Regions from separate parts of the Ilyobacter polytropus DSM 2926 genome, predicted to be linked through region 1. Evidence: riboswitches for the same ligand, from Rfam matches in the RefSeq annotation. Region 1 holds a riboswitch; the other holds the start of a gene.
The links. A riboswitch is a leader RNA that binds a small molecule or an ion and turns the genes downstream of it on or off. The one in region 1 is predicted to bind FMN.

Region 1 (15,507 bases):
GCAGATTAGTTTTTTTGAAAGATTTGTTCCTTTTGGAACTGCATTAGTTCAAATAATAGGTATATTCTTTATAACCCGGGTTATTGTAGAGATTTTGAAATTCTTTGTTGATAAGTATATGATGAAGTCTGAAAAACAGGTTCTGAACAAGCAAAGAGAAACTCTTGTGCCTATAACTAAATCTATATTACAGAGTATAATATATTTTATTGCATTTGTACTTATGTTGAGAGCTTTGAATATAAATCCAATGCCTATACTAGCCGGTGCTGGTATTTTAGGTATTGTCATAGGTATGGGTGCCCAGTCTCTCATCAATGACTTGGTTGCAGGAATATTTATTCTTTTTGAAAGCATATTTTTAGTGGGTGACTATATAGAGACGGGTTCAGCTAAGGGTATAGTGGAATCAGTCCTTCTCAGAACTACTAAAATAAGAGATCCTAACGGACAACTTCATATACTTAGAAACGGACAGATAGAGGGTGTTGAAAATTACTCTAAGGGATACACTTTTGCTGTGGTAGAGGTAGGGGTAGCCTATGAAAGTGATCTCAAACATGTTTTTAACGTTCTCACTAGTTTAGGGAAGCAGATAAAAGAAAAAAATTCTAGTGTGCTAGAGGAAATGATAGTTCAAGGGATAAAAGAATTTGGGGAATCTGAGCTTCTTATAAGAACCGTAACTAAGGTGAGACCGGGGCATCATTTTAGTGTGGCCTATGAGCTGAGAAATATGATAAAAGATGAATTTGAAAAAGAAGGAATAGAGATTCCTTTTGCAAGAAGAGTGCTTATATTTAAAAATCAAGAGGAGATAAAACAAGATATAGAAATATAAACTGAAACTTTATTATTTTTGAAAGTTAATAGATTTTTAAAAATTCCAGAGGTGTGCAAAGTATAGATTTTAAGAAACATATTCTATAACTTTTACACCTCTTTTTATATTGTCTTATTGATCTTTTATTTCTATGGGAATTATCGATTTTGACTTGGAAGAATAAAGTCCTCGCAGAGTCAATTTTGTCTCATGGGTGACTGAAAGTGAAAGAAACGGAAGTGCTATAATTGTATTGAAATAATCTTTTTCTATTTTTAAAATATTGAAATGATTGTTTTGATTTTTTAATTGTCATTAGACAGTAGAGCATAAAATTTCAAAATATGTCAAATTAAACTATTAAGGTTTAATCATGTTTAAAAGATAAACCAAGAAAATTGTACCAGATACAACTAAGAGCATATTTTTTTTGAGAAGAATAAGTGTTCCAGCAAATATTAGTCCTGCAAGAGATATCCACATAGTATCTGTAGAGTAAAGCACATCTGGAAATAAAAGTGCTCCTATTGCAGCAAAGGGAATATATTCTAAAAATGATTTTAAAAAACTACCTGGTTTCTTTCCTGTATGGCAAATTACAGGCACAGCCCTTAAAAAGTAATTTATGAACATACTACCTAGAATTACCATCAAAAATTTAGTTTCCATCTTCGTCCTCCTTTACTGGGAAAAGCAGTGCCCCTATTGCAGATGTGAGTATAATAGAGATAATAACTCTCCAGTTGCCCACAAAGTTTTTAAGAAGCGGGGTATAAAAGAAAATGGAACTTATAAGTATTCCCAGTAGAGTGACAACTGCAATCTCTTTTGAATTTTTTACAGCTGGAAGAATAAGTCCGAGAAACATTATGTATATGGCTATACCGGTACTGGCTAATATTGATCCTGGCAGGAAGTCGGCTGCAACTATCCCCACAAGTGTCCCTCCAACCCAACCAAGCCACGACATAAGCTGTGATCCCAACATAAAATTGACGTTGGTCTCTTCTTTTGTCATGGCCAAGACAAAGACCTCATCTGTTATTCCAAAGGCTAGTATTCCTTTAAGTTTGGTACTAATCCCTCTTGAAAGCTTGTTGGCAACACATAAAGACATAATAAAATATCTGGCATTTATCATAAATGTCGTCAGAAGGATATTCCAAAGAGATGCTTTTGATAAGAGCATAGTAGTAGAAATAAATTGAGTAGCCCCGGTAAAATTAGTCATGGACATAAGTACAGCCATATAACCCGGCAAACCTGCAGATTTTATGATGAGTCCAAATGTCACGGCAATTGGGAAATATCCCATGAAAATGGGAGCGGCACTTTTCATACCTATTTTAAAATCATTATTTGATCTTAGTCTTTTTAAAGCCACAGCTTTCACCTTTCATTCCTCCAATTATTGAAAATTTAAATAATCAGTATTTTACACCTATTTTTTTTATTTTTCAATAAATTATTAGAAAATTCGGTTTTTGGATGCTCAAAAATTAATCTCAATATTTTTTCTTTCACTGAGGAGAATCATATTTCTCATATATTTTGTATTTTTTGAACTTAGACATTTTTCTTGAATTTTTTTTCCTGTGTGAATGGACCTTCGTTAACAAAGGGGGAAAATTCTAAGCATAATTATTTTCCTAATAAAAAAACACAAGAAAATAAAAACTTGTGTTTTAAAATAATGATTGTCTGCTACTTTATTACTTTTTTCTCAATGAAATTGACATCTAATAAGAAATTTTTATGAAAATTCTACTTTTTCTATCTTTGGTTTATCCTTTCTAAAAATTCTGAATAACTGCAAGAACCCAGTATATCCGAAAGCATTTTTTTATCAGTAACTATTTTCGCAATTTCAGAAAGAACCTTTAAGTGTCGGTTCATAGGATCTGATTTTGGTGACAAAAGTACTATGATAACCTTAGGATTTGATTTTACATTCTCCACTGAAAACTTATTTTTATTTGTTGCAATATATACTTGATAATCATCGATAGACTCCATATAGGTATGAATAAGAAGAGTTTCGTGTGTCAGCTCTACCGGATATTTTTTAAGTACATCTTTCAAATCTTCATATACTTCCCGGCTTTCTCTTTCATCTGAAAATTTATCTGTGATTATTTTTAACAATTTTTCAGGATTATTTTCAGAAAAATCAAACAAAAAATTATTTTTTGATAATCTTCTTATAATAGAGATATCCCCCTTGGTATTTTCATAGGAACACTCTTCTTCACCGTTGCAGTTAGTTGAAGGATAGACGGCGATAAGATTGTTGTTTACAAATTTCTCCACAAGTTTATTTGGAAGTCTGTCAAAAGTAAGACGCCATGCCAATTGTCCCTGTTTTGCCATTATCTGAATAATCATGTCACTATCCTTTATTATCCCTGACAGATTTTCTTCAATAACTTTCCAGCTATTTAAAGTCTTAAATTCATAGTTAAGATTAGATGTGTTTTTAAGGATTATCTTTTGTAATTCCCCTTTTGTCGGTTCATCTGATATTATTACCAATTTGGAGTTTATTGATAAGGCCATCTTAATTATAGAATAAAATTCATCAACAAAGCCAATCTGTCTGTTAATTAAAGGAGGGACTATTAGAAACATATTTTCTGTTATCCCAACAGGATGGATTATCCTTGTTATGTATATGCTTACATTACTTTTTTTCACCGATTGATCTATAACCTTGCTAAAGACTCTGTTGTGGCTTTTTTTTATATTATTCCAGTTTATAATAACCTTAGAAATCCTGTACTCTTTAATAACTTTTGTTATGGCATTGGACACGTTGATATCTATTCGATTTAGAGGTATGACACTCTTTTGCAATGAATTTGCATGGGTAACTACTTTGGCGAGGAATCTCTCACCTTCTAAAATCTGTCTCTCCACATCTTGACCGTCTATAGCCACCGTAAGTGGATATAAAGGCTCATGGCTTCCTTTTTTCTTTATTAAAAAAGCAAATTCTATTAAGTCTTTTAAATTGTTTGCTTCACTGACAGGTATAAGTATTCTATCGGTTTTTACATCAGATGAAACTTTGTAATTGGTCTGTTCATCCAACATCACTTCTTTTGCATATTTTTCTGTAAAAATAGTTCCTAAAAAACAAGTAGAGACTATCATCATTATAGATCCAGTCAGAATATCTTCATTGAATATCCCCACTCTGTATCCTATCATTACAACTGCCAGTGTAGCCGCAGCCTGATTCACACTCATTGCAAACATCAAATTTGTCTCTGATTTTTTAAGCTTCACCTTATTTCCAAACCCCACTGCTGCCAGATACTTAGACAGTATCGCCACTGTAATCATTGTCAGGGATATTTTTAGTGCTCCAGTCCCTGTAAAGAAATGGCTTACGTCTATTATCATTCCTACAGATATCAAGAAAAAAGGTATAAACATAGAACTTCCTATGAATTGTACCCTGTTCATCAGGGTACTCTTTTCAGGTATAAGAGTGTTTAATACAAGTCCTGCCAAGAAGGCTCCTATAACAGGCTCTAAACCGATCATGTGTGATAGATGGGCCAAAATAAACAACACAGCTATTACAAAAACATACTCCTCAACTCCAGACTCTGAAGAATAGTTTCTAAAAAACCACCTTGTCAGTCTCGGAAGATATAATCCTGTCAATGCAACATATAGAGTACTTAAGGAAAATAATTTTATCCAGAAGTAAACCCCAAGGTTTCCTTGGTTGGATGCTATGACAACTATCATTACTAAAAATGCCAAGGTATCAGTAATAATAGTAGCTCCTATGGTTGTAGAGACAGAGCTCTTTTTAGATAATCCCAGTTTACTGACTATAGGAAAACTTATTAGAGTATGAGATGAGAAAAGACTAGCCATGAGCACCGATGCCATTAAATTCATTTTTAGTATATAGACTCCACTTAGAATTCCCATAACCAAAGGGACTGAAAATGTCAGCAGTCCAAACAATATACTGTGATGTTTATTCTTTTTTACCTCTCCGAGGTTTATTTCAAGACCAGCTTCAAACATGATATACAAGAGCCCAATTGTCCCTAGTAAATCTATGGTTCGGTCATTTTCCAATATTCCGAAGGTATGTGGCCCTACTATGAGACCTGCTGCAATAAGACCTACTATCCCTGGGAGTTTTAATTTTTGAGCAAACAGCGGTGCTACAAGTACACTGGACATAACAATAGCAAATATTAAGACAGGATCATGTATAGGTAGACTAACCAAAGTATATCACTCCTTTTATATTAAATTTTTATTACTTATATTTTACTATAAGAATAGTAGTAAGTCTACTACAGAGATCAACTTGTGAAGCATTAATATTGTTATTAATAATAGACGCTTAAAACTGCCAAATTCTATATTTATAAACTATATATTCAGAGTTTTAATTCTCAAAAATACAACTTTTTAGAATGTATTTATTAAATTTTGACTTAAAACTTTTTTTGCACAAGTCGAATATATCACTATTTTTATCATGAAAAGAAACTGATTCATTTAAAAATTCAAAAAAAATTGAGAATTTCTGAATTCTGGTATAAAAAAGATTGAAAAATGTTAGAATAGATAGTGAATGGAGGGATTAAAATGGAATTAATTGTAAACGGCAGTTATATATACATATTTTCAATTTTTATTATGATGTTTTTATTTTCAAAAATAGCAGAAGGAAAACTCTTTGAAGGCGAGGAGATACGTGTATATAATAATTATCCGGTGATGATGAAATTTGTTCCTGGAGAAAAAAATATGCCCTTAGTTGTAGTATCACCAGGGGCAAACAGCACAGCTAGAATTTTTTACGGTGTTCATGAAAGTTTTGATTCTAAACAGTTTTTGGCCTACTGGCTTTATAAGCGAGGTTATAATTTACTTTTTCTTTCTTATCCACTGGAGGTAAAGGATCAGGTGTTTGAAGGAGCCTACCCGGGTTTTACAATTAAACAGTGGGGCGAGCAGATAGCTCTAGCTTCAAAAGATGTAATACAGGAAAACAACCTGGAAAATAAAGTCATAGCCGTAGGGTGGAGCATGGCTGGGAGGGTATCCCATGCTTTGGGAATAGCTGCTGAAAAAATAAAACTGGATATAGAACTATGGATAGGGCTAGCTGCGACACCTCCTATGCCTGGATTGTCGTCTCCTACAATATACCCAAAATTAAAAAAGAGTAATGATGATAAAGGAATATTTATGGTTGGTGATAAAGGTTATGCAGTTTTTGGAAGCGGAAGAAGAGAAGCCAGAACAGTGGCTGAAAACGCAATGTTAAATGGGTTAGAAAGTGACAGTTTAATCCCTCGTGAAATTGGAAGGACACATTATTTTGGGAATACTCCCATAAATCTTTTTAACCATGGATGGAGGTATAGAGGTGGGGAATTTGTTAAAAATTTTAGTGAAACCATAGAAGACTCTGCAGGATATGATTATGCGGGATATCCTCTCACTGCAAATATAACCAATGATTCAATAGATGATGCCAGACACGCCATGACAGACAAGTATAACTGGGGGATGGTTATAGTAAATAAGATAACCAAAAGTTATGTTTTGCCTCAGATGAGATTAAAAAAATTTAACGATACAGAGTGGAAAAAGATAAGGGAGATGGTCCGAAAAGCTCCTGAAGAGTTAAGTCTTGAATTATCAGGTAATCATTTCTTTTTTCTGGGCAGAAAGGGAGCCAAAGGGACTGCAGACGCTATAGATGAATTGCATAAAAGGTCGAAGGATTTTAAAAGTAAACTTGTAGAAATTTTGGGTATAGAGGTAAAATGATTTTTATAAAGAGCTCACTTACTTAAAGGAAAACCAAAATTTTAAAGTATATAAAAAAGGTCGACTTTTTAGCCGACCTTGAAAAATTCTTATCAAAAAGAGTTAAAGCTCTTTTTAAATGAAACATTTTTAATTTTGTTTCTTAGTATAGCAGATAAAAGATAAACTGCTAACTCATAACAATTACTTCGTTAGCTTTGTCTTTTTGATTTTTTTCAATATTCAATTGTCTCAAGAGTTATACCTCATCTTCAATATTTTTGACATCATCAACTCCTATTAAATCTTAAAAAAATCAATAGAATCTTTAGTATATCCCAGATCCTAAATAAAAATAAATTTACGATTTCTCCCTAAATGATTCCTAGGGTAAAATGGAATTTTTAAAATCTGAGAAACTAAATCCGTTTTTTTGAAAACTTTAATATCTCTTTCTTATAATACCTTTACAAAGTGAGAAAAGATATTCCTTTATTTTTTGTTATTTTGTTTTTGTTCAATTAAAATAAGTTTACAGGGGAGGAAATAAATGATAATAGTAGTAGCGAAATCAATTTTGAAAGAAGGAAAGACAGAGGAGTTTAAAAGCCTGACTAGGGAACTTATAGATGAGACTAGGAAGGAGAAGGGGTGTATAGAGTATGTTCTTTATGAAGATACAGAAAGTGCAGGAACCTTTACCTTTATAGAGAAATGGGAAGATATGGACTGTCTCGAAGCACATTTTCAAAGTGAACATTTTAAAAGAATAGGAGCTAAGGTGAAAGAACTCAGAAAAAGCAGAGATATCAACATTTACAAAGAGGCTTAAAATCGAGCTATGTATTTTGAAGCGTTGTAATATTAAATTTTTATATTTTCTCTAGGAGTTGACAAAACAGGGAAAAAGAAGTTATACTAGTTATGAAAATAATAAATATAGGAATCTTCAGGGCAGGGTGAAATTCCCGACCGGCGGTGACAGTCCGCGAAGGCCATAGGGCCTTGATCTGGTGTAATTCCAGAACCGACAGTAAAGTCTGGATGGGAGAAGGAGATTTATAGAGCTGTATTTTTACGGCTAATTTCAGTCTAATCCTAGTAAGAACTATGCCCGGAGTTTATCCGGGCTTTTATATTTATAATAAATGGAAAAACAAGGAGGAATTATGAGAGTTATTGAGGGAAATTTCACAGGAAAAGGTCTAAAAGTAGGAATTATAGCAGGAAGATTTAATGAGTTTGTTTCGTCTAAATTAATAGGTGGAGCTTTAGATGCTTTAAAAAGACATGAAGTCTCTGAGGAAGATATAGATTTAGCATGGGTTCCAGGCGCCTTTGAAATGCCGCTAGTAGCTCAAAAAATGGCAAGATCTGGGAAATACGATGCTGTTATTACACTTGGAGCAGTAATAAGAGGAGCCACTCCGCATTTTGATTATGTATGCTCGGAGGTTTCAAAGGGAGTAGCTTCAGTCTCTTTAGAAACAGGTATCCCTGTAATATTTGGAGTTCTTACAACGAATACAATAGAGGAGTGTATTGAAAGAGCCGGTACAAAGGCTGGAAACAAAGGATTTGATGCAGGAGTATCTGCTATAGAAATGGTAAACCTTTTAAAGGGGATGTAAACTATGGATAAAAAATACATGGAGACGGCTCTAAAACTCGCATTAAAGGGAGAAGGGAATGTAAACCCAAATCCTATGGTAGGAGCCGTGGTGGTGAAAAACGGAACTATAGTAGGGGAAGGGTATCACAAACAATACGGAGGTCCTCATGCTGAGGTCTATGCCTTGAATGAGGCAGGATCTGAGTGTCGCGGCGCCACGATTTACGTGACCTTAGAGCCTTGCTCTCACTACGGGAAAACTCCTCCGTGTGCTGAAAAAATAATAGAGATGGGTATAAAAAAGTGTGTGATAGCCTGTCTTGATCCTAATCCCCTTGTGGCAGGAAGAGGAGTAAAAATTCTAGAAAGAGCCGGTATAGAGGTGGAAGTTGGGCTGATGGAAAAAGAAGCCTTAGAACTAAATAGGGTATTTATGAAGTACATAACTACGGAAAAACCATTTGTTTTTCTTAAATGTGCTATTACCTTAGACGGAAAAATAGCTGCCAGAACAGGAAGTTCTAAATGGATAACCAACGAGGTCTCTAGAGAGAAGGTACAAAGATTGAGACACCGTTTTATGGGAATAATGGTAGGGGCAAATACCCTTGTTATGGATAATCCACGGCTCAATGCAAGGATAGAAGGCGGAAATGATCCCTTTAGGATAGTAATAGATCCTGAGCTTATTGTTCCCAGTGATTCAAATTTTGCAAGTATGAAAGACGGTAAGAGCATAATAGTAACTTCAGAAAAAAACAAAGATTCAGAAAAAGTATCACTCTTGGAAGCGAGGGGGGTTCGTTTTGCCTGGCTTCCTGGGGATGAGTTTAAAATAAGTGATATTCTAAAAAAAGTTGGTGAACTTAAGATAGATTCTGTTTTACTTGAAGGAGGAAGTTACCTCATATCTAAGGCCTTTGAAGAGAATGCTATAGATGGAGGAGAGATATTTATAGCCCCTAAGATATTGGGAGACCAAAAAGGGATACCTTTTATAAAAGGATTTTCATTTGACAGTATTGAGGAAGCTTTTGAACTGAAAAATGTTAAATTTAATCAGTATGGAAATAATATTTCAGTGGAATTTTATAAAGATTAAAAAAAGGGGGTGACCCAAATTTTTACAGGACTGGTAGAAGAGATGGGGGAAGTAATCTCTGTTGCAAGAGGAGAAAAATCCCTGAAAATAAAAATAAAATGCAAAAAAGTACTTGAGGGTGCCAAGATAGGTGATAGTATAGCAACAAACGGTACCTGTCTCACAGCTGTAGAGTTAGGTGATAATTATTTTACGGCAGATTGTATGTTTGAAACAGTAAAAAGAACAAACCTGAAAAGGCTGAAAAGTGGGTCAAAGGTAAATCTTGAAAAATCCCTGACGCTGGCCACTCCACTAGGAGGTCATTTGGTTACAGGGGACGTAGACTGCGAGGGGAAAATAATCTCTATAAAACAGGAAGGAATTGCAAAAATATATGAGATCAGCGTAGAGCCTAGACTGATGAAATATGTGGTTGAAAAGGGTAGGATAACCCTCGATGGAGCCAGTCTAACAATTGTTGACTTTACAAAGGAAAGTATAAGTGTATCACTCATACCACACACTCAAGAGATGATCACTCTGGGCTATAAAAGAATCGGAGATTATATCAACGTTGAGACTGATCTTATAGGAAAGTATGTGGAAAGGCTTTTACATTTTGATAACAGCAAAGAGGAGAAAAAGAAGAAGGGAATCGATGAAAAATTCCTTTTTGAAAACGGATTTTTTTAAAAACGGGAGATGAATTACTATGCTAGATAGAATAGATGAAGCTATAGAGGATATAAAGGCCGGAAAAATGGTAATTGTGGTAGATGATGAAAACCGTGAAAACGAAGGTGACATCATTATCGCCGGGGAAAAGGTAAGCTATGAGAGTATAAACTTTATGGCCAAATACGCCAGAGGTCTCACATGTGTACCTATGACAAGAGAGAGGGCAGATCAGCTGCACCTTCCTCAAATGGTAAATAGAAATACAGACTCTCACGGGACAGCATTTACTGTCTCAGTAGATGCTGCAGAAGGTACCACTACTGGAATTTCTGTAGCAGACAGAGTAAAAACTATAACTGATCTAGTAGATGAAAGCAAGGGACCATGGGATTTTAAAAGACCGGGACATCTTTTCCCATTGGTGGCAAAAGACGGAGGAGTCTTGGCAAGACCAGGGCACACAGAAGCTGCTGTAGATCTTGCAAGACTTGCGGGTTTAAAGCCTGTGGGAGTTATCTGTGAAATACTAAAGGATGACGGAACAATGGCGAGACTTATGGACCTAAAAGAGTTTGCAAAAGAGCATGACCTAAAAATTGTATCTATAGAAGACCTCATAAAATACAGAAAAGAACATGATGTACTAATGGAGGTCTATGCAACTGCAACTATGCCTACAATTGCTGGAAATTTTGAAATAGTTGCCTTTGATAATAAATTGGATGGTAAAGAGCATATTGCTCTTATAAAAGGAGATATAAAAGGTAAGGAAGATGTTCTTATCAGAATACATTCAGAGTGTTTTACAGGAGATATATTAGGGTCGATGAGATGTGACTGCGGACTTCAGCTGAAGGAAGCTATGAAAAAAATAGACGAAGAAGGAGCTGGGATTATCCTGTATCTCAGACAAGAAGGTAGAGGGATCGGTCTTATCAACAAGATAAAAGCCTATGCACTTCAGGACAAGGGATTGGATACAGTAGAGGCAAATGAGCAGCTAGGATTTGAAGCTGATCTAAGAGACTATGCTGTAGCTTCTCAAATGTTAAAGGCTTTAGAGGTTAAATCTGTGAGAGTCATGACAAATAACCTTAGGAAGGTAAATGGCCTCGAGAAATACGGAGTAAAGGTAAATAAAAGAAAGGGTATAGAGGTAGACTCAAATGAAAATAATCTGAGATACCTTAAAACCAAGAAGACTAAACTTGGACACATATTAAAACTGGATGAAAATAAATAATTTTATGGTATTTGTATAGGATGAATTATCATGTTTATGGGAAATTGTCTGCTAAAATTATTCTGATAGAGATACTTAAAAGAAGAGGGAATTTTCCCCTCTTCTTTTATCTTGTTATAAAAGTATATTCAGTAAAATTCGAGTTTAACAGTAAAGATTCTGACATGGAAATGTCTGTATTATTTTGATTTTTTAATTAGGTTATATTTTTTTCTAAAATTTCTATTATTTCCCGGATAATTTCTCCTATTTCATTTTCTACTTTTGGATTTTTAAAATGGGTTTTTCTTACTGGAACTACCAATTCGTGATAATTGTCTGCATATTTATAAAGATGACTTTTATAGCCTTGAGAATCGAGCAAGAGCTTTATTTTACTGAAATCATCGCTTTCTTTCTGGTTGATGCTAAAGCATAGCGGAAAACCAAAGGTATTCCATATACCAAAGTGCATTCCAAACCAAAGGCCGTACTTCTCATTTTCTTTTATCCAGTATCCGTATTCCTCTTTCCATTCTTCATCTTTTGTTACTTCTCCAAACTGTTTGTTGAGACGGTCTACAATTTCACAAGAATTTCTAATTAATTCAGGTATTTTTTTGTTTTCAATTAACATAATCTTACACCCCTATTTTAAAAGTATAAAAACCCAAAAAAATCCTATACAGTATATAATTCAGTAAAAAACAGTTATATCCTTCTTTAAAAATATAAAGAAGAATTAGTACAAGAAATTATCCAGAAGAATGACAAAATTTAATTATATTTAATATGCTGTATTTTATTATTGAATAGTGGGGTATTTGTATTTTACAAGGATTACTACTGATCATATCTTCTAAATCGGACTTCTTTTTTATAAATAGGTACTTCTAAGTCTTGAGCTATTTTTTTAGTAGAAGTATTTTTAGAAAGGTCGATACTTTTAAAATCTCCTAAAACCGAGACAGTTTCATTTTCTTCTGAGGTATCATTTTCCTCAACAACTTTAGTTTTAGGATCTAACTTTTTCTCAGGGTCAATATATCCATCAGGATAAGTATAGTAAAGTGTTTCTAGTAGAGTTCCGCTGTTTATGATTTCTAGTCTTTCTATATGTCTTTTTTCATTTTTTCCAATGTAAAAATAGTTGTATGAAAATCGTCGTCCATTACTTTCGACAAAATCTAATCTTCCTTTTGGATTGTAAACCTTCACTGTAACCCCTATACCGTTACCAGTGATAAAACTCTGGGGTCTGTAAATAGCTTCTGTGGTATAGTTTACGAAGTTTTTGCCTTTTCTTACACTGTAATATCCTTCCTCGTTTGTTGTGTAACTTATCTCGGACCATCCTCTTTTCCTGGTGGGGACCTTTCTGGTAAATCTTCTTATAATTGGATATTTCATGAAATAAAGAGTCGAGTCCTTTCCTATACGTCTGACATATTCTTTTTCTAGAATTTCAAAGGGTTTTCCTTTTTCGTCTAATAGTGTTTCTTTTGAAAAAAGTAGCTTATTCTGGGAAAATCCGGAATGAAAGGCAACTGTACGACCGTGAATTTCTTCTGTTTTCATAGTTGGGGTCTCTTTTTTTATGATCTTATAGGAAAAATCTCTTCTTTTGGATTTTTCTCTCATGACCACAGTTACATCGGTGCTGTTGTCGGGGTTATCATTATAGGCGTAGGTCATTGTGATATCTCCATCATCTAAAAAAATAATCCTTCCCAAATCATCATATTTAAAGCTGAAAAAATCTTTTTTTATGATGTTTCCATTTCGGTCTTTTTCATATGTTATTTTTCCGTTAGAGTCTTTTATTATTATCGGTATCTCAGACTTGGCAGGCAAACATGATAATGTAAAAATGATAAAGTAAATTATTATTTTCAATTGTATTCCTCCTAAAAAAATTCGATTAAAACAAGACGAATAAAATCGATTCTCTAAATTATACTACAAAAATATATAGAATCTCTTTGTTTATGAAATTTTTTTTAAAAATTAAAAAAGCTATTTATTTCACTTAAGTTGCATCTTTGGTTTTTTAAAGTTATATTATTATTAGAGATTATTATTCATTTTAATGAAAGATAGAAGTAAATGACAGGTCTTTTAAGCTGTGGAAAATCCTTTTTTCACGCCTTTTCAGACAACAAATCGTTTTACTTTCTTTGTTCGTAAGGTACAGAGAGTGGGGCGTATTTTTTTTGTGATTTTTTTAGGATTGATTGCAAGAGGCAGAGTTATTATAATTATTAAAGATTAATTTAATTAAATAAAGTGGCATTAAAACTGTTTTCTGTGTTAAATTTTAATAGAGAATTAAAATGCTTTTTTGAGATTAAATGTTTTGTTTTAGAATAATTTGTCGCTTAATATAACTTATAAATGATATATTTGTTGAGGATTGTATTTATCAATTTTTAAGAATCACCAATAAAAGATATAATCTAATTATGTGATACGGGATATATGTGTCTGTTATAATTTAAGAAATGCCTCGGTAGTATAAAAAATTTTAAAAAAGGGTGGTTAATGTGAAAGAACTTGATTTGACAAAAGTAACAGAAGAAGTTGCAAGACTCTGTATAGAGGCCAACTACTTTATTGGTAAGGATGTAATGGGGAAAATCAAAGAAGCCTTGGAGAAAGAAGAGTCTCCTGTAGGAAAAAACATTTTAGAGCAGATAATTACAAATGATGGTATCGCTGCTGATGACCAGGTCCCTATGTGCCAAGATACTGGACTGGCAGTAGTTTTCTTGGAAGTGGGTACAGAAGTAAAAATAAACGGTGACATCTATGAGGCTATCAACGCCGGTGTAAGAAAAGGATATGAAGAGGGATATCTCAGAAAATCTGCAGTAAGACATCCTCTTGACAGAGTCAATACAAAGGACAATACTCCTGCAATTATTCATACTAAACTTGTACCTGGATCAGATAAGGTGAAGATTATCGTGGCTCCTAAAGGTGGAGGAAGTGAAAATATGAGTTATGTAAAAATGCTCGCTCCTGCAGCAGGTGTAGAGGGAGTAAAGAATCTAATAATTGAAGCTATCAAAGCCGGTGGAGGAAATCCATGCCCTCCAATGGTAGTAGGTGTGGGCCTAGGAGGAACTTTTGAAAAAGCTGCTCTTCTAGCCAAAGAGGCACTTATGAGAGATCTAAATGATAAAAGTCCAGATCCTGTAAATGCAAAATTAGAAGATGAACTTCTTGAGCTTATTAACAATACTGGAGTAGGGCCACTAGGTCTAGGTGGAAAAGTAACAGCTCTAACTGTAAAAGTAAACAGTTATCCATGTCATATAGCATCACTTCCAGTTGCTGTAAACATAAACTGTCATGCAGCTAGGCATAAAGAAGTAATCCTATAATATATCATTTAAATTTGGAGGGGAAAAATGATTAAGTTAACAACACCTTTAACGGCAGAAGATACAGAAAAACTAAAATCAGGAGATATAGTACAAATAACAGGTACAATTTATACTGCAAGAGATGCAGCTCATGCTAGACTTGTAAAGTTAGTAGAAGAAGGAAAAGAATTACCTTTTGATGTAAATGGTCAGATTATATATTATGTAGGGCCATCTCCTGCTAAGCCAGGAAATCCTATAGGAAGTGCAGGGCCTACAACAAGCTATAGAATGGATCCTTTTGCTCCTACTCTTTTGGATCAGGGCTTAAAAGGAATGATAGGTAAAGGGGGAAGATCTCAAGAGGTAAAAGATGCCTGTGTAAGAAATAAAGGGGTTTATTTTGCTGCCACAGGTGGGGCTGCTGCACTTATAGCAAAGTGCATCAAAAAAGCTGAAGTGATAGCTTATGAAGATTTAGGATCAGAAGCAATAAGAAAACTTGAAGTAGAAGATTTTCCTGTTATTGTAATCAATGATACTTATGGAAATGATCAATACGAAACAGGACAAGCTGAATATAGAAAATAATTATTAGGAGGTCGTCATGTCAACAGTTTATGAAAAGTCTTTAAAGCTACACGAGGAAAATAAGGGTAAAATAGAGGTAATCTCAAAAGTAAGGGTAACCAACAGAGAGGAACTTAGTCTTGCATATTCTCCAGGAGTTGCAGAACCTTGTAGAAAGATTCAGGAAAATAAGGAAGATGTCTACAAATATACATCTAAAGGGAATATGGTGGCTGTAATAAGTGACGGATCTGCAGTATTAGGTCTTGGAAACATAGGGCCTGAAGCTGCTCTCCCTGTAATGGAGGGAAAGGCCATTTTATTAAAAGAATTTGCCGGTGTAGATTCTTTTCC
Region 2 (15,507 bases), on a different replicon from region 1:
TTTCCAATGCAAGTGATGCAATAGATAAACTAAAATTTTTATCTATTACAGATAAAGGGCTTTTAGAAGGAGATCAGGATTTTAAAATAGAGATAGCAGCGTCAAAGGATAAAAAAGTTATAAAGATATCTGATAACGGTATAGGGATGAATCACGATGAGTTAGTTGCGAATCTAGGTACTATTGCCAAGTCAGGATCAAAGGCTTTTATGAAGGCAATGAAAGAATCTAAGAAACAATCTGACCTAGAGATAATAGGACAGTTTGGTGTAGGTTTTTACTCTGCTTTTATGGTAGCTGAGAAGATAACAGTTGCCACAAGAAGAGCTGGAGAGGAAAAAGCTTATAAATGGGAGTCAGACGGGAAAAATACCTTTGTAATAGATGAGATTAAAAAAGAGAAGAGGGGTACAGAGATAACCCTTCATATAAGAGAGGATAAAGAAAATCCAAACGACGAATATTTAGAAGAATACAAAATAAGAGAGTTGATTAAAAAGTACTCTGATTATGTAAGATATCCTATAAACCTAGAAGTTGAAAAAAAAGATGGGGATAAAACAGAAAAAATTATGGAAACCTTAAATTCTATGATTCCTATCTGGAAAAAAAATAAAACTGATGTAACTGAAGAAGAATATAACGAGTTTTATATTTCAAAATTTCATGATTGGGAAAAACCACTTATGAATATTCATATAAAAGTAGAGGGAAATATAGATTACACTGCTCTTCTTTATATCCCGTCAAGAACACCTATGGATTTTTATACTAAGGACTATGAAAAGGGACTTCAACTTTACACCAAAAATGTATTTATTATGGATAAGTGCAAACAACTTGTTCCAGACCATTTTAGATTTGTAAAAGGTTTAGTAGATTCTGCCGACTTTTCACTTAATATATCAAGAGAAATACTTCAACAGGACAGACAGCTGCAGAGCCTAGGTAAAAATATACAGAAAAAAATTCAGAGAGAGTTAGAAAATTTATTGAAGAATGACAGGAAAAAATATGAGCTTTTCTGGGATGCCTTCGGTACGGATATAAAAGCAGGTATATACAGTGAATATGGTTTACATAAAGATAATCTTAAAAATCTTTTGATTTTCCATAGCACTTTCAGTGATGATAAAACAACTCTTTCTGAATATGTTAGCAGAATGACTGAGGATCAGAAGGAGATATATTATGTCTCAGGTGAGGATCTTGAATCCCTTAAAAAAATGCCTCAGATGGAAGCAGTAAAGGAAAAAGGTTATGAAGTTCTTTTCCTGAATGAACGTGTAGACGAGTTTGCCATAAGAACTCTTATGGAGTTTGACGGAAAGCCTTTTAAATCTGTTACTGAGTCAAATTTAGACCTTGAAGACGAGATGGAAAAAAAGATTTTAGAAGAGAGTGAAGGAGAAAACAAAAATCTCTTAGACGGAATTCAAGATGCCTTGAAGGATAAAATATCCAAGGTAAAACTAACAAACAGATTAAAATCAAGTGCAGTCTGCTTGGTAAGCGGTGAAAACGGTATTTCTTTTGAGATGGAGAAAGTTATGAAGGATATTCCTGGACAAGAAGATGCTGTAAAGGCAGAAAGAATTTTAGAGATAAATCCATCTCACAATCTATTTAAGGCTTTAAAATCTATTTATGAAAAATCACCTGAGGAAATTGTAGACTATGCTGATATTCTTTACAATCAGGCACTTCTTGTAGAGGGGTTCCAGTTAGATGATCCTGTGGAATTTTCCAACAAGATAACTAATCTTTTGATAAAAGCATCAAAATAGAGGGCAGACCCTTTCGGGTCACCCTCTGTTTTTATTTTTCATCAATTATAAGCTCGTTTAAAGGCCTTTTAGGTACATAGTGAACATTATTTTCATCTCTGAAATAATTTATCTTTCCATTTTTTGCGTCTATAATTTTTATCTTTTCTGCAGATTCTCCTAGAGCTATGATAAGCTCCACCTGAAAGTCATCTGCTATATTCATTGCTTCTTTGACTTTATTTTTGTCAAAGGCTCCGATCATACAGCCTCCATACCCCATCTCTGTAGCTTTTAGCATAATATTTTGAGCGGCGATACCTATATCACAGTAAAGAGACTTTTCCGGAAGAGGAAGATTTTTATCACTGCACATGAGAATGTATGCCGAGGGACTTTCTGATTCTGAAGGGTTCCATTCTAGAAGACCAGCCCAGTGTGTGAGTGGAAATACTTTTTTTAAGCTTTCCTCTTGAATTACAGTTATATATTTAATTCCTTGCAGATTTCTGCTAGCAGCTGACAATCTTACACACTTCATTATTTCCATTATCTCTTCTTTGGTTATTTTTTTATCTCCAAAGCTTCTGATAGATCTGGTATTTTTAATTAAATCATAAATCATAATTTTACCTCCTGTTTTTATTTAAATTATAGAGAAACTTTTTTGCTTTTTCAAGGTAATATTTTATAAATTAGTTATAATCATTAGAAGTTAAGGCTTCTTGAAATCCAAATAGAAGGCATAAAAAAATCTCTCCCCAGGAGAGATTTTTATATATTTTGAGAAATTTCTTCATTTTGATGTTTGGAGTTGTTTTGGGTGATGTTATATATAGATATAAGCATTATAAAGACACTGATCCATTGGACTGGACTTAGAATATTCCCGTTGAATATATAATCAAATAATATACTCGATATGGGGAAACAAAGTTCACACATGGTAGCAACATTTGCCTTTATGTAATTTAATCCCTTGTAGTAAAGCAGTATTGCTCCACTACCGCTGGTAAGACCGATTATTGTAAAAATAATCCAGTGTGTTTTTGTAGTGGCTGATATGCCTCCGAGACTTCCTGTATAAAGAGTTATTAAAAACATTATAAGGCTGGTAAAGCCATACCTTAAATACAGAGCAGTCCTGAAAGAAGAGTTTTCCAGGACTTTTTTACCAAATACCGTACCGCTTCCAAATGAGAATGCTGCAAGGAGAGATAAAAGACTGGCCTTGAACATATTTCCTCCATTTGCTATTTCCGGAACATGAAATTCAAAGGTTAGAAAATATCCTGCTAATAATGATATAGAAGACCATAAAAGGAAATTTTTTCCTATTTTTTCCTTTAATATAATCCTGGCAAGAATTATAGCAAAAACAGGCTGGAGTTTTTGCAGAAGCGTCACCACAGTGAGGTGCTTGAAATTAACTAAAAACAGGGCTTTTACAATGGCTAAAGTACCTATAGAACCTCCGAATAAAGCAATCAGGAAAAAATAGATAAAATCTTTTCTAGGTATTTTTTTTGCTGCTTTTATTTCTTCTTTTCCAAATAAAACAGACATTCCTGCAAAAGGAAGTAGATGTAATATAAACACTACCAGTGGAACGCTTAGAGAGTATAGTCTAGGAGTCAGGACTACCCCGTCAAATCCCCATAAGACTGCTGCACCACAGATAAACAGAGCACCTATCATTTCTTTGTTTTTATAAGAATTCATGAAAACCTCCAGTAAATAAAAAAACCCCGAAAAAGGGGCTTATAATTCTAAAAACAGCATTGTATAAAATATGCTGTGATCTCTATCCTATCCAGACTATAACTGTCGGTTTCGGAATTTCACCGAATCAAGGCAAAAGCCTTAGCGGACTATACCGCCGGTGGGGAATTACACCCCGCCCCTAAAGATCTTTGTATTTTTATTTTGATTATATCACTCCTGAGATTCTTTGTCAAAGACTGTTAGATATTAAAAAAAGGTTGACAATAGGACTAAATAAATGTACTATATTTAAATATAAAATTATTTTTGGAGAATTAAATATGAATATATTTCTTAAAGAAAAAAAATATGAAAATATTATAATAATAATTAGCTCTCAGGTGTGGACTGTTTAAAAACTAGCGTTTTTAACATAGAAGTTCAGACCTCATTTTGATACAAACCAGAAGAGGCCTGAGCTTGAGAGTATAAAATATACATTGAGCTTGAGCCAAAAAGGTTTAAGCTCTTTTTATTTTGTAAATATTCATTTTTAAATCTAAAAAAATTAATTGATATAATCTTATGGGGGGTAGGAATTATGACAGTAGCATTAGAAGATATAAAAAAAGCACACAATACTTTAAAGGGTTCTGTGAAAAGAACTGCTTTGGCTGATTGTCCGGCTTTGAGTGAAATAACTGGAAATGAGGTATATCTTAAACTGGAAAATCTTCAAAAGACAGGTTCTTTTAAGATAAGAGGAGCTTTAAATAAAATATCCAATCTTACTGAAGATGAAAAATCAAAAGGTGTAATAGCATCTTCTGCAGGTAACCACGCTCAAGGTGTTGCACTAGGTGCAAAAGATATGGGGATCAAGGCAACAATAGTTATGCCAAAAAATGCTCCTCTTGCTAAAGTGTCTGCAACCAGAAGTTATGGTGCAGAGGTAATATTGCATGGTCCTGTATATGATGATGCCTATGCAAAAGCCTGTGAGATTCAAAAAGAAACTGGGGCTACCTTTGTACATCCCTTTGATGATGAATGTGTTATCGCAGGTCAGGGAACAATAGGGCTAGAGATATTAGAGGATTTAGAAGACGTTGATGCTATCGTGGTTCCTGTAGGTGGAGGAGGTCTTCTAGCAGGGATAGCGGTAGCTGTAAAATCTATAAACCCAGATATAAAGGTAATCGGGGTAGAAGCCTCAAATGCTGCCTCAATGAAATCAGCTCTTCAAAAAGGCTATGTCCATGAGATAAATACAAACTCTACAATTGCCGATGGTATAGCAGTTAGAAAGGCAGGAGAGGTGACCTATGGCCTTATTAAAAAATATGTTGATGAGATAATTACCGTTACTGAATCTGAGATAGCTCAGGCTATATTGTTTCTCATAGAAAAAAACAGAGTAGTAACTGAAGGTGCAGGAGCTGCATCTCTGGCAGCTGTAATTTCTGGAAAACTGAAAATGACAGGTAAAAAAATAGTGTCTATAATTTCCGGTGGAAATATAGATGTGAATTTTATGGAAAGAATATTAAATGAGGCCCTTATAAAAGAGGGTAGAAGATTTAGGTTCAGGGTGGATATTCCTGACAGGGCAGGGGCCCTTCAAGACCTTCTGGAAGGAATAACCAATCAGAATGCAAATATAATTCAGATATATCAGTCTATGTTTAGAGAAAATCTTGAAATAGGAAAGTATGAGATGGATCTTGTAATTGAATGTGCTGACATGGAGCACAGAGAGATAATAAAAAGAGAACTTATAGATGCAGGATACGACATATATTAAAATTAAATATTTATATATAAAAAAATAAAAAAGCCTCCATTCTTATTAAGAATGGAGGCTTTTTGGTACAGAGGTGAATTATCAGATCTTTTGAGTGAGCATTTATAAGACTTTTATGGACATTTCATATTCTGTACCTTGTGAGGTATTTATCTGATAATTTTCCTGAAATAAATCCCTTGTTAAAAATTTTTAATTATTGAGCTTTTTTTTCGTGAGCTTTTTCTTTAGTTTTTTCTTTTGTAACTTTAAGGTTGTTTATTTCGTTGAATTTTTCAACTCCGTAGTAAGCTCTTAGGTACATCTCTCTAAGTTCTTCCATAAGAGGATATCTAGGGTTTGCACCTGTACACTGGTCGTCAAATGCATCTTCAACCATTTGATCAAGTTTTCCTAAGAATTCCTGTTCAGAGATTCCGTAGTCAGCGATAGTTGCCTTTATACCGATCTCTTCTTTAAGATTTCTTATAGCAGCTCTTAGAAGTTTAGTTTTCTCTTCAGGATTTTCATTTCCTTTTGTAAGACCTAAGTAGTCAGCAGCTTTTGCATATCTACTCTTAGCATTTGGATATTTATATTGTGCGAAACCAGCCATTTTTAACGGTTTGTCAGTAGCGTTAAATCTGATTACCTCATCTAATAAAAGAGCATTTGCAGTTCCGTGAGGAAGGTGGAATGCAGCACCTAGTTTATGAGCCATTGAGTGACATACACCTAGGAATGCATTTGAGAATGCCATACCGGCAGCACAAGATGCATTTGCCATTTTTTCCTTAGCTTTTTTAGCTTTTGCTCCGCCCTTTACTGATTCAGGAAGATATTTTAATGTAAGTCTCATAGCTTCTAAGGCTAGAGGGTTTGTAAAGTCAGATGCAAGTATAGAGGCATAGGCTTCAATAGCGTGAGTCATTACGTCTATACCAGATGCAGCAGTAAGACCCGCAGGCATAGAAAGCATTAATTGTGGATCAACTACAGCTACATCAGGAGTAAGTTCATAATCTGCCAATGGATACTTGATTCCTGTCTTGTCGTCTGTGATTACTGCAAACGGAGTAACTTCAGAACCGGTTCCTGCAGATGTAGTTACAGCCCAGAATTTAGCCTTTCCACCCATTTTAGGGAATTCAACTATTCTCTTTCTGATATCCATAAATGTCATAGCAAGATCTTGGAAATCTACTTCAGGATGCTCATACATTACCCACATAATTTTGGCGGCGTCCATAGGAGATCCTCCACCAAGGGCTATGATTATGTCAGGCTGATAACTTTGCATCATTTCAGCACCTTTTTTTACTATAGATAAAGTAGGGTCAGCTTGTACATCAGAGAATATTCTAAAGTCTACCCCGATATCTTCTAAAACCTTTGTGATATGATCTGTATATCCGAGTGAAGCTAGCACTGAATCTGTAACAATGACAGCTTTTTTCTTCCCTTGAAGCTCATTTAATGCAACAGGAAGAGAACCGTATTTAAAGTAAACTTTCTCAGGAACTCTGAACCAAAGCATGTTTTCTCTCCTTTCAGCTACAGTTTTTATGTTTATAAGATGTTTAACTCCTACGTTTTCAGAAACTGCATTTCCTCCCCAGCTTCCGCAACCAAGAGTAAGAGAAGGAGCTAGTTTAAAGTTAAATACATCTCCGATAGCACCTTGGGCTGCAGGCATGTTTATAAGAGTTCTTCCTGTCTTCATTGTGTTTGAGAATTTAGATATTTTATCAACTCCGTCTAGCTCATCAACATAAAGAACAGAAGTATGTCCCATTCCACCTAATTCTATTAATCTGTCGGCTTTCTTTAAAGATTCATCGAAAGACTTTGTTTTATAAAGAGCTAATACAGGAGAAAGTTTTTCGTGTGAGAATGGCTCTTCTAATTCTACTGATTCCACTTCTCCTACAAGTACTTTTGCATTTTCAGGGACATCTACTCCTGCCATCTTTGCAATTTTATATGCAGATTGTCCTACAATATCTCCATTTAAGTGACCGTCAATTACTATTGTTTTTCCAACTTTAGAAATTTCGTCTCCCTTTAGTATGTATGCTCCTCTGTCTGCTAATTCTTTTTTAACTTCTTCATAGATGTTTTCTGTTGCAATTACAGCCTGCTCAGAAGCACAGATTACTCCGTTATCAAAAGTTTTAGAAAGAAGTATTGAGTTTACAGCCATTTTAATATGTGCAGTATCATCAATGATTACAGGAGTGTTTCCTGCTCCAACCCCTATAGCCGGTACACCAGAAGAGTAAGCCGCTTTTACCATTCCAGGTCCACCTGTTGCAAGGATAAGGTCAGCAGATCTCATAAGTGTATTTGAAGCTTCGATAGAAGGCTCTTCTATCCATCCTACGATATTTTCAGGAGCCCCTGCCTTTACAGCAGCATCTCTTATTATTCTAGCAGCTTCAACAGTTGCTTTTTTTGCTCTCGGGTGTGGAGAGAAAATAATAGCATTTCTAGTTTTTAATGCAATAAGAGCTTTGAATATAGCTGTAGAAGTAGGGTTTGTAGTGGGAACTATTCCAGCGATAACCCCGATAGGTTCAGCTATTTTAGTTATTCCATAAGAAGCATCTTTTTCTATTATTCCGCAAGTTTTAACGTCTTTATATTGGTTGTAGATATATTCAGAGGCGAAGTGGTTTTTTATAACCTTATCCTCTACTATTCCCATTCCAGTTTCTTCAAAAGCCATTTTAGCAAGTTTGATTCTTGAAGCGTTGGCAGCCAGAGAAGCTTCTCTAAAAACTTTGTCCACCTGTTCCTGAGTAAAAGTTGAGTATTGTTTTTGAGCTAATCTTACATTTACGATAGTTTGTTCGATTGTCATAATATCCCCCTTTATAAAATATAATTTTATTTGTTATTTAGATTGTGAAAAAATTATTTCTTTGTTCTCAACTAGATGATACATCTAAGTGAAAAAAATGTCAAGTTAAAAGATTAAAATTTAATCTTTTGTTTTTTTAAAAAAATTATGGTTAAAAAACTAATAAAAACGGTGGTTAAAAACCATTAGATTAATTTATAGTTAAATTTTGAACACTTTATAATCTTCAAAAGATCAAAAAGTAATCTAAAAATTCGAGTCAAAAGTTGGACAGTTCATGTGAAAAAAATACACTAATACTCTGAAAATGTTGAAAATATTAATATTTTTGATGCATTTAAAAACAGTATTTTATCATTATAAAAGGAAAAACTTTTAAAAGAGCTAATTTAAATATTAAATAGAAATTATTTTTAATAAATTCTTGTAAATTACTGACTTTATTTGAACCTGTTACTTTTCTCTTGAAAGAAAAGTAACCAAAAGTTCAAGAATTTTCAAATGTCTAGGAAGTAGATATTTCTTTTATCGCCTTTGTAAGCTACAGTCCTCGGTTCCCTGCGGAACTTATTCTGTAGGACGGCTGAGTGCAGGTTCTTTCCTGTATAAGCCCTGCGACTTGAAATTCAAAAAATATAAAACCGTATGATCTATCTATAAGAAATAAGCGCAAAGGTTTACCAAGGTTTATTCACACAAAAGTTTTTTTTAAGTTTTTGGCCATTGATAAAATAAGCGTTAAGAATGACTGAGAGAAATCTCTAGAAAAAATCAACTGTCTGAGCAAAGCGAGTTTTGATTTTTACTTAGATTTCCGAAGGCATTTAGCTTATTTTTCACAGGCCTTGATTTTTGGTTACTTTTCATCAAGGAAAAGTAACGGAAACTTTGGATAAATTCAATACTTTAATTTGAAATTAAAAGCACCCTAGGTGAAATTATTTTTTCTATAGTGAATAAAATGGATTTTAGATTAACTTATTTTAATTTGAGTTGTATTTTTAAGTGGTGTAAGATTAGTTGAGTAGATAGACAAAGGAGGCTAACGAATGAAAAAAATAATATTTATTTTTGTCTTAATTATAAGTATGACCTCCTATTCCCAAAGAGAATACAATTATCCCTTTGAGGACCCGTATATAGCAACAGTAATAGGAAGTTCAAATATGATGACAAGTGGAGTAAGTGAAGAAGTTCCAAGGCGAGAATATACGATCCAAATAAATCCTGATGAGAAACCACCAAAACATTTATGGTATCACAAAGGGTTTCAGTTTTCCCTTGTAAAACAAAACCATAAGGCTCCCTTGATATTTCTGATAGCAGGGACAGGAACATCTTATTCATCATGGAAGATGAAGAGTTTTGAGAGAATATTTTATGATGCAGGATTTCATGTTGTATCTATTTCTTCTCCTGTAAACCCAAATTTTTTAATTACGGCATCAAATATCAAAATGCCTGGGGTTTTATTTAATGACAGTCATGATGTATATAAGGTGATGAAATATATTTACAAAGAGATAGAAGATAAGGTAGATATAGAGGAGTTTTATCTCATGGGCTACAGTCTAGGAGGCACACAGGCTGCCTATGTGACCATGCTTGATGATGAAGAAAAATATTTTAATTTCAAAAGGGTGCTTATGGTAAATCCTGCAGTGAACCTTTATGAATCTGCAAAGATACTAGATGATATGTTAGATAACAATATTCCAGGAGGAAGAAAAAATGTAGGCCAGTTTCTGGAGAAAATCTACCGAGAGTTAGGGCAGCATATAAAAGGGGACAATGTAGAGATAAATGAAGATACTATTTATGATTCTTTTAAAGACAATTATCTTTCTCAAAAAGAACTTGCTGCACTTATAGGAATAGCCTTTAGAGTAGCGGCAATTGATGTCAATTATTTAGGTGATGTTCTCAATAAAAGAGGAGTCTATGTTCCTAAAGACAGAGATATAGGGAAGTTTGAATCTTTAGACCCTTATCTGGATAACATTAATTTTGCAAGTTTTACTGAATACGTGAGAAATATAGCCTATCCTTATTATGCAGAGATATACGATGGTCTTACTTTAGAAGAGCTCATCTCAAAAACCGATATACATGAGATCAAAGATTATCTAATAAAAAGTGAAAAAATAGCTATGGTAACCAATGAAGACGAACTTATATTAACTCCTGATAATTTGAAATTTTTAAAAGAGACTTTTAAAGGAAGAAGTATAATATATCCTAGAGGCGGACACTGTGGAAATATGTATTATACGACCAATGTGGAAAACATGGTAAGATACTTTCAAAAAGGGGTGTTTGCCCATGAAAATTAAATATATGATAGTTCTAATTTTAATTGTATTTGGAGTATCCTGCAGTTCAGTAGAGAAAAAATCGATCTCCAAAGAAAATGAAAGAATACTGAAGATGAAAGAAGACAGTGGGAATTACTTTAGAGCCTATGATCCATGGGAACCTTTTAACAGAAGGGTGTATTATTTCAATGCAAAATTTGACGAATATATATTTCTTCCTGTTGTGGACACCTATAGGTATGTAACACCGAACTTTGTAGAAGAAGGGGTACATAATTTTTTTAGTAATCTCAGTGAAATTAAAACCTTTTTCAACTCATCCCTTCAGTTAAAGGGAAAGAAAAGTCTTGTAACATTTAACAGATTTACAATTAATAGTACTTTTGGAATTTTAGGTTTCTTTGATCTGGCCTCACGAGTTGGTCTAAGGCAATATAAGGAAGACTTTGGGCAGACTTTGGCCTACTATGGAGTGAAGTCGGGACCTTATTTAGTTTTGCCACTTCTTGGGCCTAGCACCTTAAGAGATGCCACTGGCCTAGGTGTGGATACCTTAGTCCAGAATTATGCAGACCCTTTGAATCTAGGAGATGCCAGCAGGAATGATACAGAATTTCTGGTAACAAACTCAGTAGACAACAGAAGTAATGTTAATTTTAGATATTATAGTACGGGAACTCCCTTTGAATATGAATATCTGAGATTTTTATATATTAAAATCCGTGAAATACAGGGTCAAAATTGATAAGATATTTCAATTAATCTGGGAAATTTTAGGCTTAAACTCTTTAAAGAGTTTGAGCCTTTTAATATGATAGGAAGGATGAAAGTTGCTAAATTTTTATAACTCTTGACTGTGAAACAATTGTATAGTTTATAATGAAACAGTTGATTGAAATAATTTGATTTTTTAATGAAAGGAAAAGACAAATTTTAACTGCTTTGAACTTGAATATATTAATACTGAATGGGAGGTTATTATGAAAAGGCGGGTTCTTGTATTTTTTTTAACATTTGGGATATTTCTGATGTCCTTTGGAAAAGAGGTAGGTATAGGGGTTATATATGGAGACAAGCCCAAGGAAGTCAATGAGCATTTAAAGATTACCTTAGAAAAGGAGCTTTGGAAAAATTTTGAAAATACTCAGTTTGATCCGGTAATAAAAAAAGAGGTTACTGTTTTTAAAAAAGATATTAAAGATATTATAAATAAGTTGCAAAATGACAGTAATATAGATGCTATTATATCTCTTGATATAAATTTACCTGAAAACATGAAGAGTGCTTTTGATAAACTTGTAATTGTGCCATTTTTCCACGGTAATAATGAAAATATTAAAAATTTAAATTTAATTTCAACTGATTACAATTTCAAAGAAATTTTAGAAATGCTGACTGAGATCAAAGATATGGAAAAACTAGGAATAGTATATTCTGGTGGATTTGAAAACACAGCAAGAAAATATAAAGAAAAAATAATATCTGAAAAGATTTTTGATAAGGAAAATATAAATATTATCTCTTTAGATGAATCTCAAGAAAAATATATTGCTGACATATTAGAAAATGACGGTCTAATAATTGTTTCAGATAAAAATATAGTTTTAAAGAAGGCTGTTGCAAGGGCTTCTGAAAAAAAAATTCCTAGTTTTTCTCTTTTCTTTCGTTCAGAAAACAGTGCCAATGTTTTTATGGGATATTCTTTAAAAGAGATACAAGAAAGAAGCATACGTGCTGCAGCTGTGAATCTTCTGAAATATTGTGAAGGAAGAGAGTTTTCAGAAATGACTACAAAACTAGACTCAGAAAATCTAAATATTTTTCTAGACTACAAGGTGGCTCAGGTTTTAGATTTGTATCCGGGAGATTTTCTAACTGAAAAAATCAGGATGGTAAATGAGTCAGAAATAGGAACTGTAAAACTAAGCTTAAAAGATGCTTTATATAAACTATTTGAAAACAATACAGAACTCAAATCAAAGAAACAGGATTTGGTCTCTAGTAGTTATGATGTAAAAATAGCTAAAGCTGCATTAAAACCAAATCTAACAGCTACTTTTGATTATGATAAGCAGGACAATACACGGGCTAGGCTTTATTCTACAGGTGCAGAAAATTCATTGCAGGTAGGAGGTAAAATAAGTCAGACCCTCTATGATGAAAGTACCTTTTCAAATATAACAATTCAAAAGAAACTTTATGATGCTGTAAAAGGAGAAATGAGAGGCAAAGAGATCAGTCAGATTCAAAGTTTAATTGAAGCTTATCTAGGCCTATTAAAATCTAAATCCAGATTTGAAATAGAAAAATATAATATGAACCTGGTAAAAAGATATTTAAGTCTTGCAAAAACAAAGTACAGTATCGGAAGCGGAGGACCTGAAGATGTGTATCGCTTTGAAAGTGAACTTGCTGACTCCGTAACCAACCTTGAAGATATAAAAAGTGATATATTATCTGGAAACTCAGAACTTAACAGACTTTTAGGCAGTTCAATGGACACTTATTTTTCCCTTAGTGAAGATGGGATCGGTGATATAATCGGTTTTTATCTATTCAGAAATTTTGAAAATGAATTAAATAAACCCTGGAAATTCGATAAAATCAAAAATTATTTTATCGAACAGGGTCTGGAAAATTCTTCTGAAATAAAAAGTATGGATGCTAAAATAGCTGCAAAAGAAAGGGAACTGAAGGCTGCAAAAAGAAAAAGATATGTCCCTACTGTCACAGCTAGTGGAAATTATGACAGAGATGTTGTAGACCCTTGGGGAACAGGGTCTGACAATAGTGATTCTGATGAATATTGGAATGCAGGAGTTGGCTTTTCTATACCTATATATAAAGGAGGGGAGCTGACTTACACTAAGAAACAGCTAGAAGCAGAATTAGATAAGTTAAAACTTGACAGAAAAACTATGGTTTCTGAAATTTCAAAGAATATATCTAGTCAGTATGCAAAAGTTTCTGCAGCTTACAGAAAAATAAGATCGGCGGAAAAATCAGCAGAATCTTCTAGAAAAAACCTTAAACTAAAGACAGAATTATACGTCAAAGGAAAGATAACAATCACAGATATGTTAGATGCCAGAAACAGCCTGATAGGGGCAGAACAGAAAAAAACATCTGTAAAATTTGATTTTTTCATATCTCAGGCTATGTTAGAAAAATTATGTGGAAAATATTATTTTGAAAATAGCAGTGACGAAAAAGAAATCGAGTTTGAAAATATCAAAGATATAATTACATCGAAGTAGGGGGCCGTATTAATGAAGAAAGTTTTAATTTATATATTTATAATTTTAGTCTTGGCAGCTTGTGGAAAGAAAAAAGAAGAAGTTCAAGTAAAGGAAAAACCAAGGTCAGTGAGATATCTAGTTGCAGAAAATAAAACTTCTGAATTCAAAAGAATCTTTGCAGGGAACATTATATCTGAAACTGAATCAAATTTGAGTTTCAGGGTTTCTGGAACAATTATAAAAAAATATTCCAAATTAGGTGATTATGTAGAAAAAGGCCAGATTTTGGCAGAGTTAGATAACGAGGATTATAAATTAGATGTAGAAAATGCCGCTGCCCAGTATGATAGTAGCAGGGCAAAATTGGCAGAGGCGAATGCACAGATGAAGAGTGCAAAGGCTTCGTTAATAAATTCTAAAAATGAATACGCCCGTATTGAAAAATTATACTTTGATGATAATGTATCTAAAAGTCAGTATGATTCATCTAAGGCAGACAGGGACGTTACAGAATCTAATTTGGCTCAGTTTGAAGCCTATAAAAAATCTGCCCAGTCAAATCTAAAGGCAAGCGAGATGCAGCTGGCTCAAAGTAAACTAAAACTATCCTATACAAAGCTAATAGCACCTGAAAATGGTTTTATAACTGCCGAAGAAAAAGAAGAAAATGAAACTGTTTCTTCAGGAACGCCGGTTTATAAAATTAGTCTAGGAGAAAAACTGCAGACTGAAACCTTTATACCTGAGACTATAATAAGTCTAATAAAAAAAGGGCAAAAAGTAGATGTGGAAATAAGTGCTTTAACTGGAAAAGTTTATAAAGGCGAAATAAAAGAGATAGGTACATCCTCAGAAGGGTATGGAAATACCTTTCCTGTAAAAATAGAGCTACTTGAAAAAGACGAAAATATAAAACCTGGAATGTCTTCTAAAATAGGTTTTGATTTCGGTCAGAATAGTGATGCAAGGCTTGTTATTCCTATAAGTGCCTTGGATCAGAATCCTGCAGGAGAAAAATATGTGTATACAGTAAAAGAGATAAAAGACGGAGTGGGAAAAGTAATAAAATCTGTAGTGACAATAGGTGAGATAACTTCTGAAGGTGTAGAGATATTGAGTGGAATAAAATCAGGGGATTACATTATAACTTCTGGGGTTACTCAGATAACAGAAGGACAAGAGGTGTCCGTATCTTCAAGGGAGGAAAATTAGATGGATATTACTAATTTTTCCATAAAAAACAGAGCCACTATAATAATTTTGTATATCCTAGTTATCTTTGCAGGTTTAAATACTTTTAGGGGCATGCAAAAGGGAGAGGATCCACCTTTTACAATAAAAACAGCAACTATAACTATCAAATGGCCAGGGGCAACTGCCCAGCAGATGTCGGAGCTTATAGGGGACAAGGTTGAAGAGGTTGTCCAGGATATAGAGGAGCTTGACTATGTGGAAACCAAGAATTCTCCTGGATTGTCTACGGCCTATGTAAATATAAAACCTGAATATAGGAATCTACAGCCTATATGGGATACTCTTAGGAAAAAAGTGAAATATGAAGTTGAGCCTTATCTTCCAACTGGCGCTAGTGTACCTATTGTAAATGATGAATTTGGTGATGTTTTCGGATCTGTAATTATGGTAACAGGAGATGGATATAGCTATCATGAATTGGCTGTTATAGCTGAGGAATTAAGAGAATATATCTTGAAAAAAGTACCTGAAGCTGGGAAGGTACATGTTTACGGAGATCAACAGGAAAAAATTTATCTGAATTTCGATCCTGCAAAATTAACACAACTTGGTATAACAACTGCTGATATTAGAAATGCCATAA

Region 2: it holds a riboswitch for FMN, as region 1 does, so the genes downstream of both, ILYOP_RS06210 (DMT family transporter) here and ribH (6,7-dimethyl-8-ribityllumazine synthase) in region 1, are expected to answer to the same signal.

What each region holds. Positions count from the first base shown of each region.
Region 1 is NC_014633.1:83,079-98,585, forward strand. Features, by position in the region: gene ILYOP_RS10285 (mechanosensitive ion channel family protein) at 1-841, shown strand, start outside; gene ILYOP_RS10290 (AzlD domain-containing protein) at 1,184-1,492, opposite strand; gene ILYOP_RS10295 (AzlC family ABC transporter permease) at 1,482-2,216, opposite strand; gene ILYOP_RS10300 (cation:proton antiporter domain-containing protein) at 2,597-5,080, opposite strand; gene ILYOP_RS10305 (hypothetical protein) at 5,447-6,640, shown strand; gene ILYOP_RS10310 (putative quinol monooxygenase) at 7,170-7,451, shown strand; FMN riboswitch at 7,561-7,679, shown strand; gene ribH (6,7-dimethyl-8-ribityllumazine synthase) at 7,789-8,250, shown strand; gene ribD (bifunctional diaminohydroxyphosphoribosylaminopyrimidine deaminase/5-amino-6-(5-phosphoribosylamino)uracil reductase RibD) at 8,254-9,333, shown strand; gene ILYOP_RS10325 (riboflavin synthase) at 9,352-10,008, shown strand; gene ILYOP_RS10330 (bifunctional 3,4-dihydroxy-2-butanone-4-phosphate synthase/GTP cyclohydrolase II) at 10,028-11,236, shown strand; gene ILYOP_RS10335 (hypothetical protein) at 11,433-11,852, opposite strand; gene ILYOP_RS10340 (hypothetical protein) at 12,059-13,111, opposite strand; gene ILYOP_RS10345 (fumarate hydratase) at 13,759-14,601, shown strand; gene ILYOP_RS10350 (Fe-S-containing hydro-lyase) at 14,629-15,174, shown strand; gene ILYOP_RS10355 (NAD(P)-dependent malic enzyme) at 15,191-15,507, shown strand, end outside.
Region 2 is NC_014632.1:1,327,886-1,343,392, reverse strand. Features, by position in the region: gene htpG (molecular chaperone HtpG) at 1-1,787, shown strand, start outside; gene ILYOP_RS06215 (nitroreductase family protein) at 1,819-2,391, opposite strand; gene ILYOP_RS06210 (DMT family transporter) at 2,541-3,488, opposite strand; FMN riboswitch at 3,564-3,680, opposite strand; gene ilvA (threonine ammonia-lyase) at 4,072-5,274, shown strand; gene adhE (bifunctional acetaldehyde-CoA/alcohol dehydrogenase) at 5,471-8,116, opposite strand; gene ILYOP_RS06190 (alpha/beta hydrolase family protein) at 9,166-10,449, shown strand; gene ILYOP_RS06185 (MlaA family lipoprotein) at 10,439-11,176, shown strand; gene ILYOP_RS06180 (TolC family protein) at 11,412-13,688, shown strand; gene ILYOP_RS06175 (efflux RND transporter periplasmic adaptor subunit) at 13,701-14,882, shown strand; gene ILYOP_RS06170 (efflux RND transporter permease subunit) at 14,883-15,507, shown strand, end outside.